2 regions of the Prauserella sp. PE36 genome follow, and region 1 is predicted to be linked to the other one. Evidence: riboswitches for the same ligand, from Rfam matches in the RefSeq annotation. Region 1 holds a riboswitch; the other holds the start of a gene.
What was found. Region 1 has a riboswitch for cobalamin ahead of DI005_RS28815 (ribonucleoside-diphosphate reductase subunit alpha). Riboswitches for the same ligand answer to the same signal wherever they lie in the genome.

Region 1 (4,675 bases):
CGTTGCGGCTCTCCGACGGCGTCGAGCACTGGGTGCTCGGCGACGGCGAACCGGCCGCGGGCGTGACCGCGCCGCGGCACGAGTTGTTCCGTGCAATCAGCGGCAGACGCTCCGCCGCGCGGATCAGGGGCCTCGCGTGGACCGGAGACCCCGAGCCATACCTGCCGGTCCTCGCGCCCTACCCGATGCCAGTCGACGAACGTCCGGCCACACCGGTGGCCGGCTTGATGAAGGGATGACCGGAAATGACCACCACGACCCCGTTCGCGGACATCAAGACGAAACAGCAGAAGATCTGGAGCAGCGGCGACTACGGCAAGATCGCCTGGCTGACCGTGCCACTGGCCGAGACGCTGTGCGCGGTCGTCGACCCGAGGCCCGGTGCGAAGGTGCTGGACGTCGCCACCGGAACCGGCCACGTCGCGATCACCGCGGCCCGCCGCTTCTGCGACGTCACCGGCATCGACTACGTACCGGCGCTGGTCACTGCCGCGCAGCGCCGCGCGCAGGCGGAGGATCTCGAGATCGACTTCCGGGAGGCGGACGCCGAGGACCTCCCGTTCGCGGAGGACTCGTTCGACTACGTGCTCTCCGCGATCGGCGTGATGTTCACCGCCGACCACCAGAAGGCGGCCGACGAGCTCGTGCGGGTGTGCAGGCCGGGCGGGCGGATCGGGCTCGCCAACTGGACACCCACCGGCTTCGTCGGCGAGCTGCTCAAGACGGTGACGCGTCACGTGCCACCGCCACCCGGTGCCCTGCCGCCCACCCGCTGGGGCACCGAGGAGACGGTGACGGAGCTGCTGGGCGGGCGGGTCACCGACCTGACCTTCACCACTGCCAGCGCGCGGCAGCGGTTCCCCAGCGCCGACTTCTTCGCGGATTTCTTCCTCACCCACTACGGCCCGACGTACGCGGCGGCGCAACGCCTCGACGAGCAGGGCCGGGCCACGTTCCGCGCGGACCTCGTCGACCTCGGCAACCGTGCCAACGTCGCCTCCGACGGCACGGTGGCCGCCGACTGGGAGTACGGCGTCGCGGTCGCGGCCAAGCGGTGAGCGGTACCAGCCCAGCACCGCGGTGAAGGCCACCTCGCCCGCGCCCGCGCGTCTCCCTCCAACGCCCAAGGGGAGGCGCTGCGCGCCGCCGTGCCTGTTCAACGCAGTGGAGGTGGCCTTCACCGCGATCGGACTCGCCGCGCTCGTCGCACGCTTGACCTCGACATTGGTGGAACTTCTAGGGTCGTGCGTACCGGACGAAAAGGAGGAACCGATGCTTCCTGGCCTTGACGAGCCGACGAGTGAGCGCGCGGAGCGGCGGCTGCGCGAGGAGCGCGAAATCTGGATCACGACCGTGCGCTCGGACGGGCAGCCCCAGGCGTCACCGGTCGGCTTCCTGTGGGACGGCGCCGAGTTCCTGGTGCTGAGCCAGCCCGGCACCCCGAAGATCGGCAACCTGGCGGGCAATCCGAAGGTCGCCATGCACCTCGACCTCGACCGGGACAGCGAGGACGGCAGCGTCCTGACACTCGAGGGCGTCGCCACGCTCGACGGCGAGCCGCTCAGCGCGGACGAGGCGGCCACCTACGTGGACAGGTACCAGGACGTGATCCGGGCGGCGCAGCTGACTGAGCAGGAGCTGTTCGCCGAGTTCTCGTCGGTGATCCGGGTGCGGCCCACCCGCGTGCGGTTCCACTGATCAACTTCCAACACGCCACATTTTCTAGGGTCCCTGATCTCACAAACCACAAGATGTAGTGTTGCTCCCGCTGGTGGTTCACCTCGTTCGCGCGGGGTGAGGCAAGAGGGAACCCGGTGCGAGTCCGGGACTGCCCCGCAGCGGTGAGCGGGAACGAACGCCGTCACCGTGCCGTCGACGGACGGCGCGGTAGCGCACTGGGCCGACGGGCCTGGGAAGCGACGGCCAGTAGGCCCGGCGCGGTCGCGAGATCGTGCCCGCCCGCGAGTCCGAAGACCTGCCACCGGTACGCGCACCGCCGGTGCGCGTGTCCGGGGGCCCCGAGGGAGGGCTCGCACGGGTCGGCACCGTCGCCGTATCACTGTGCTCTCGTCGCGCCTCGCGCGCCCCCGGCATCGGCTGTCGAGCTCGCGAGGAGAGAGCTGTGACCCATAATGTGGCGGCAACGCCCGAGAGGAACGCACCCGGCGAAGCGCCGCCCGGAGTGCGGGTGATCCGCAGGGACGGGAGCGTGTCGCCGTTCGACGCGGGCAAGATCTCGGTGGCGCTGACGAAGGCGTTCCTGGCGGTGGAGGGCGACGACGCCGCGGCGTCCTCGCGGATCCACCACGTGGTCGCCGAGCTCACCGGGCAGGTGGAGGCGTCGCTGTTGCGGCACACCGGTGCTGAGACGGCGCTGCACATCGAGCACATCCAGGACATCGTCGAACTGGCCCTCATGCGCGGCGGCCACCACAGGGTCGCCCGCGCGTACGTGCTGTACCGGGAGGAACGTGCCAAGGCGCGCGAGCAGCGCGTTCCGAGGCGGGACGAAGGCGGGTTGACGGTGCGGGCCGCGGACGGCACGGCCTCGCCGCTGGACTGGCAGCGCGTGACCGAGGTCGTTGAGGAGTCGGTCGCCGGGCTGGAGGGCACCGCGGCGCAGCCGGTGCTCGCCGAGACGCGCCGCAACCTCTACGACGGCATCAGCGCCGAGGAGCTGGCACTCGCCCTGATCATGGCCGCCCGCACGCTGGTGGAGCACGAGCCGAACTACTCCTATGTGAGCGCACGGCTGCTGCTGGACAAGCTGCGCGGGGAGGCCCTGACGCACCTGGCGGGGGAGCCGAGGCAGGCCGATCATCGGCAGCTGGCGGACGGCTACGGCGACTACTTCCGCGCCTACGTCCGGCGCGGGGTGGAGCTGGAACTGCTCACTCCCGAGCTGCGGACGTTCGACCTCGACCGCATCGCGGCGGCGATCCGTCCCGAGCGAGACCTCGGCTTCGGCTTCCTGGGCCTGCAGACGTTGTACGACCGGTACTTCCTGCACGAGCGCGGCACGCGGTTCGAGCTGCCGCAGGCGTTCTTCATGCGCGTGGCGATGGGGCTCGCACTGCGCGAGGACGACCGCGAGGCGCGGGCGGTGGAGTTCTACGAGCTGCTCTCGACGTTCCACTTCATGGCGTCCACCCCGACGCTGTTCAACGCTGGCACCACGCGCCCTCAGCTGTCGTCGTGCTTCCTCACCACGGTGGACGACGACCTGAACGCGATCTTCCAGGGCTACCAGAACAACGCGCTGCTGGCGAAGTACTCGGGCGGGCTCGGCAACGACTGGACGCCGGTGCGCGGGCTCGGCGCGCACATCAAGGGCACCAACGGGCAGTCGCAGGGTGTGGTGCCGTTTCTGAAGATCGCCAACGACACCGCGGTGGCCGTGAACCAGGGCGGCAAGCGCAAGGGCGCCGCGTGCGCGTACCTCGAGACCTGGCACGTCGACATCGAAGAGTTCCTCGACCTGCGCAAGAACACCGGCGACGAGCGCAGGCGCACCCACGACATGAACACCGCCAACTGGGTGCCCGACGAGTTCCTTCGCCGCGTCGAGGCCGACACGACGTGGACCCTGTTCTCCCCGGACGAGGTTCCCGACCTGCACGACACCTACGGCAACGCGTTCGCCGAGCGCTACCGCGAGTACGAGGCCGCCGCCGACCGCGGCGAGATCCGGGTGTTCCGCCGGGTGCGCGCGGTGGAGCTGTGGCGGCGCATGCTGACGATGCTGTTCGAGACCGGCCACCCGTGGATCACGTTCAAGGATCCGTGCAACCTGCGCTCGCCGCAGCAGCACGCCGGAGTGGTGCACTCGTCGAACCTGTGCACCGAGATCACGCTCAACACCAGCGGCGACGAGGTGGCCGTCTGCAACCTCGGCTCGGTGAACCTCGCCCGGCACGTCACGCGCGACGGGCTCGACGCCGAGCGTCTGGAGCGCACCGTCACCACCGCGGTGCGGATGCTCGACAACGTGATCGACATCAACTTCTACACGATTCCCGAGGCCCGCAGGGCGAACCTGCGACACCGCCCGGTGGGGCTCGGGCTGATGGGCCACCAGGAGGCGCTGTTCGAGCAGGGCATCGCGCTGGCCTCCGATGCGGCGGTGGAGTTCGCCGACCGCAGCATGGAGCACCTCAGCTACTACGCGATCGCGGCCTCCTCGCGGCTCGCGGAGGAGCGTGGGCCGTACCAGAGTTACGAGGGTTCGCTGTGGAGCAAGGGAATCCTGCCGATCGACTCCCTGCGGTTGCTGGCAGAGCACCGCGTTGGCGACGGGCTTGACGTCGACTATTCGTCCACTCTGGACTGGGACACCCTGCGGCACCGGGTCCGCGCCAGCGGGATGCGCAACTCGAACGTGCTGGCGATCGCGCCGACGGCCACGATCTCCAACATCTGCGGCGTCGGCCAGTCCATCGAGCCGCAGTTCCGGAACCTGTTCGTCAAGTCCAACATGTCCGGCGACTTCACGGTGGTGAACCCCTACCTGGTGCGCGACCTCAAGGAGCGCGGCCTGTGGGACGAGGTGATGGTGTCGGACCTGAAGTACTTCGACGGCAGCCTCGGCGAGATCGACCGGGTGCCGGACGAGCTGAAGTCGCTGTACGCCACGGCGTTCGAAGTGGACAGTCGCTGGCTCGTGGACGCCGCGTCG
Region 2 (4,675 bases), on a different contig from region 1:
CTGGCGCGTCTCCGACGCGGGAATCCGCTGGGCGCAAGGGGTTCTCGACCAGCACCCCGAGCTGCCCGCGATACTGACCACCCACGACCTCGTGTGGGGCGAGGAGGACGGCGGGGCAGGGCTCTCGGCGCACGGGCAGCGGCTCTGGGACGGACTGATCAGGGGCAACGACCAGATCTTCCTCGCACTCGGCGGGCACTACTGGCCGACCGGGCGGACCACGCTCACCAACGAGCACGGCAACCCCGTGCACCTGCATCTCACCAACTACCAGGACCGCTACTACGGCGGCGCCGGAATGATCCGGCTGTACTCGTTCGACCTGGCGCGTGGCATGGTCGACGTGACGACGTACTCGCCGTGGCTGCTGGCCAAGGACGCGCGCAAGCGCACGCCGCTCGAGGCCGAGACCGTCGAGCTGACCGACGAGCGCGAACGGTTCAGCGTCGAGATCGACTTCGACCGCCGGTTCGCGTCGTTCGCGCCCGTGGTGCCGCCGCCGTCGCGACCTGCGCCGGACGTGCTCGTGAAGGGCACCGTGGCGTACTGGCGGTTCGACGCCTCCGGCCTGTCCGCGGCAGGCACCGACGGGGGACCGATCGCACCGGGGACGATCGCGCGCGACCTCACGGGCAACGGCAACGACCTGACCGCCGAGCGCCTGCACGCGAGCGCGGCGGACGTGCTCACGTGGTCGGCCGAGCACCACCACGACCAGCCCGCGCACGCGAGCCTGCGCTTCGACGGTGGCAAGAGCCCCGACCGCGGCGCGGTGCTGCGGGCGGCGCCGAACGCCCCGATCAACTCGATGACGTTCGAGTCCGGCTACACGATCGAGACCTTCCTCAAGCTGCCGCGGCCGTTCGAGGGCGACCACGCGTGGATGGGCGTCCTCAGCTGGGAGGGCAGGGCGGGCGACGCGGGCAAGACCAGCGGCTGGTCCGACGACGAGCCAACGTGCAGCCTCAACCTCTCCGGCGAGCGGTTCCTGCAGTTCGTGGTGTACCCGACGGACGTGGACGCGGACCCGACGTCGTGGAGCCACGCGGTGCCGGTCGGAAGGTGGATGCACGTCGCGGTGGTGAACGACGGCAGGCAGACGGTGCTCTACGTCGACGGCTCCCGCATCGCGCGCAACGCGGCGGAGCGGTCGAAGGGCATCACTACGCTGGGCAAGCCGTTCGCGATCGGCGGCACGCAGTTCGCCGAGCGCTACGGGCAGGGTTTCTACGGCTGGATCGGCGACACCCGGATCGTGGAGCGGGCGCTACGCCCGAGTCAGTTCCTCACGGCCCGGTAGTACGACATCCGGGTGAAAATGTGAACTGGGGCACACGCCCACGGGCACCGGCGCGACCTCTCGGCAGAGGCGTGGCGTTTCCGCTCTGGGGGGAGTCCAGGCACGCCGCGCCACTGGGGAGGGGAGTTCCACCGTGCCCGTGGACCTGACCAAGCCGCTGTCGTGGAAGTCCGCGCAGGGCGACGAGGCCACCATGTTGGCCGAGCTGCAGCCGAACATCGTCAAGCCGCACGTCCGCGATCACCTGTCCGTCCTCTTTGTCCGGTTCGACGACGCCGGCGAGGCGCGCGGCTTCCTGAGCGCCCTCGCCGGGCTGATGAAGTCGGCGAAGGCGCACCTGGAGGAGGTCGAGACCTTCAAGGTCGCGCACACCGGCGGCACGCCCTACGTCGGTGTGGGGCTGTCGCGGACCGGCTACGAGGCGCTGGGCATCACCGCCGCGCCGGCGGACCCGTCGTTCCGCCTCGGCATGCGCGACCCGCTGACCCGCGAGAAGCTCGCCGATCCGCCCCGGTCGAGCTGGGACGTCGCCTACCGGGACCGGATCGACGCGGTGGTGCTCGTGGGGGCGGACACCGACGCGGCGCTGACGGCCGAACGCAACGAGGTGCTGCGCCTCGTGCCCGACTCGGTCTACGTGCTTGGCGAGGAGACCGGACTGTCCAGAGTGAACGAACGCGGCGAGGGCATCGAGCACTTCGGCTACGTCGACGGCCGCAGCCAGCCGCTGTTCCTCACCGAGGACATCGACGCCGAGAAGCACACGACGGACGGCGTCAACGAGTGGGACCCCTCGGCGCCGCTCGGGCAGGTGCTCGTCGCCGACCCGGCGGCGCCGGACCCGTCGGTCCACTTCGGAAGCTACTTCGTGTTCCGCAAGCTGGAGCAGAACGTGCGCAGGTTCAAGCAGGCCGAGTCCGACCTCGCCGACGCGCTCGGCCTGACCGGTGACGACCGCGAGCGCGCCGGGGCGATGCTCGTCGGCCGCTTCGAGGACGGCACGCCGCTGACGTCCAACAGCGGGCCCGGTTCGCACAGCCCGGTCGGCAACGACTTCAGCTACGACAGCGACGACCTGGGCCAGAAGTGCCCGTTCCACGCGCATATCCGCAAAACGAACCCGCGTGGCTCTGGCGGGTTCGAGGATCCCGCCGACGAGCGCAGGCACCTCATGGCTCGGCGGGGCCAGACCTATGGCGAAAGGGCCGACGATCCGAACGGCGGCGAGCCGATCCGGGCGAGGCCCACGGGCGGTGTCGGACTGCTGTTCATGGCGTTCAACTCCGACCTCGGCGACCAGTTCGAGTTCACGCAGCAGATCTGGGCGAACAACACAGAGTTCCCGCGCGTGCCGGAAGGCACCAAACCACCCGGGCTCGATCTGGTGATCGGACAGGGACCCCGCCCGGAGACCACCTACGCACCGGCCTGGGGACGGAACGGAGCGACGCCCGCGGACCCCGCGGCACAGGCGGTGACGATGAAGGGCGGCGAGTACTTCTTCATGCCGTCCTTGGCATTCCTGCGAAACCTGTGAGGCTGAGCGGCCTTTCACATCACGTTGACACGGGAGCGCCCCCGAACTTAGCCTCGGTGGGCTGCGCGATGGCGGATGGAAGCCGGTGAGATTCCGGCACGGTCGCGCCACTGTGACCGGGTTCGCCCCGGGAGTCAGACCCACCGCCGTCGCAACCGTTCCACGAAGGGCCGCATGTAGCCCGAGGAGGTTTCCGATGTCGCAGGCGAGTGTCGCCACCCCGCGCCCCGTTCACATCCGGATCCCGTTGCGGGAGATCGTTCCGTGGGCGATCTTCGCCGGCGTGCTCGCGCTGCTCGTGCTGTTCTTCGTGAGCACGGAGGCCGGTGCCGTGGAGTTGTTCGGCACCAACGGTTTGATCCACGAGTTCGTGCACGACGGCAGGCACCTGCTGGCCTTCCCCTGCCACTGACGGCAGGCGGCCATGATGAGGACCCTGCTGGTCCGCGGGTTGCTCGCGGGCCTGGTCGCCGGTGTGCTCGCGACAGGTTTCGCCTACTTCTTCGGTGAGCCATCGGTGGATGCCTCGATCTCCATCGAGGAGGCCGGAACGTCGGCGCACGGCCATGAGCACAGTGGACCCGCCGACACCGGGCACGGCCACGGCCACGAGGAGGCACTCGTCAGCCGGGGCACGCAGAGCACGATCGGTCTGCTCACGGGTGTCGGCGCGTACGCGCTCGCGGTGGGCGGGCTGTTCGCGATCGCGTTCGCCGTGCTCCACGGCCGCGTGGGCGCTCTCCGGCCACGCCTGACGTCGGCGCTGCTGGCCGCGGGCGCGTTCGTGGTCGTGGTGCTGGTTCCGTTCCTGAAGTACCCGGCGAATCCACCCGCGGTCGGCCAGAGCGGGACGATCGGCGACCGCACGAGCCTGTATTTCGCGTTCGTCGCACTGTCACTGACGGTCGCGCTCATCGCCGTGGGTGCGGGCCACGCGCTCGCGGGGCCGCTCGGCGCGTGGCGAGGAGGACTGCTGGCGATGGGCGCCTACGTGGTGGTGATGGCCGTCGCCGCCGCGCTCATGCCGGTGATCGACGAGGTGCCGGACGGCTTCCCCGGCTCGACGCTGTGGACGTTCCGCACCGCTTCGCTGGCGACCCAGCTCGTGCTGTGGACCGCGCTGGGGCTGGTGTTCGGCGCACTGGCGGAGCGGGTGCTGCGGCCTGGCGCCGCCCCGGCGCCCGCCGAGGCGCCCGCGGAAGCAGGCCGGCGATAAGCCCGCGCCGACAGCGACGGCACCCGGTTCGGAGGCCCGCAGTGAAGGCCACCATGCCTGCGTCCAACGCAGTGAAGGTGGCCTTCACTGCAACGCGCAGGCTGCCCCACGCCGGCCCGCCCTACCCCCAAGGCTCAGCGCCAAGCCGACAGCGCCGCGGCTGCCCCGAGTGCGGCGAGGCCGACCAGCCGCGACAGCCGCACGGACCGCCGCAGGTCAGCGGTCCCCGGCGCGCGTCCGTCGCCGAGCGTGCCCCGGTTCTCACTCCTGCCGCCGTAGCTGTTGGTGCCACCGAGCCGCACGCCGAGCGCCCCCGCGAACGCGGCCTCGACCGGCCCCGCGTTGGGACTCGGGTGCCGCGCCGCGTCGCGGCGCCACGCCCGCAACGCCCGGGCGGGACGCCCGCCGACGAGCGGCGCGGCCGCCGCCGCGGCCACCGCGCTCAGCCGCGCCGGCACGAGGTTGGCAACGTCGTCGGCCCGTGCCGCCGCCCAGCCGAAGCGGACGTGCCGTGGCGAGCGGTGCCCCACCATCGCGTCGAGCGTGTTGAGCGCCCGGTAGCCGAGCAGGCCGGGCAACCCGGCGAGGCCGCCCCACACCAGCGGCGCGACCACGGCGTCGG

Region 2: it holds a riboswitch for cobalamin, as region 1 does, so the genes downstream of both, DI005_RS07800 (CbtB-domain containing protein) here and DI005_RS28815 (ribonucleoside-diphosphate reductase subunit alpha) in region 1, are expected to answer to the same signal.

Annotation. Positions count from the first base shown of each region.
Region 1 is NZ_QEQT01000092.1:34,806-39,480, reverse strand. Features, by position in the region: gene DI005_RS28830 (FAD-dependent monooxygenase) at 1-239, shown strand, start outside; gene DI005_RS28825 (class I SAM-dependent methyltransferase) at 246-1,058, shown strand; gene DI005_RS28820 (pyridoxamine 5'-phosphate oxidase family protein) at 1,273-1,698, shown strand; cobalamin riboswitch at 1,756-1,998, shown strand; gene DI005_RS28815 (ribonucleoside-diphosphate reductase subunit alpha) at 2,135-4,675, shown strand, end outside.
Region 2 is NZ_QEQT01000042.1:3,992-8,666, forward strand. Features, by position in the region: gene DI005_RS07790 (LamG-like jellyroll fold domain-containing protein) at 1-1,300, shown strand, start outside; gene DI005_RS07795 (Dyp-type peroxidase) at 1,434-2,837, shown strand; cobalamin riboswitch at 2,878-2,997, shown strand; gene DI005_RS07800 (CbtB-domain containing protein) at 3,034-3,249, shown strand; gene DI005_RS07805 (CbtA family protein) at 3,262-4,053, shown strand; gene DI005_RS07810 (cobalamin biosynthesis protein) at 4,188-4,675, opposite strand, start outside.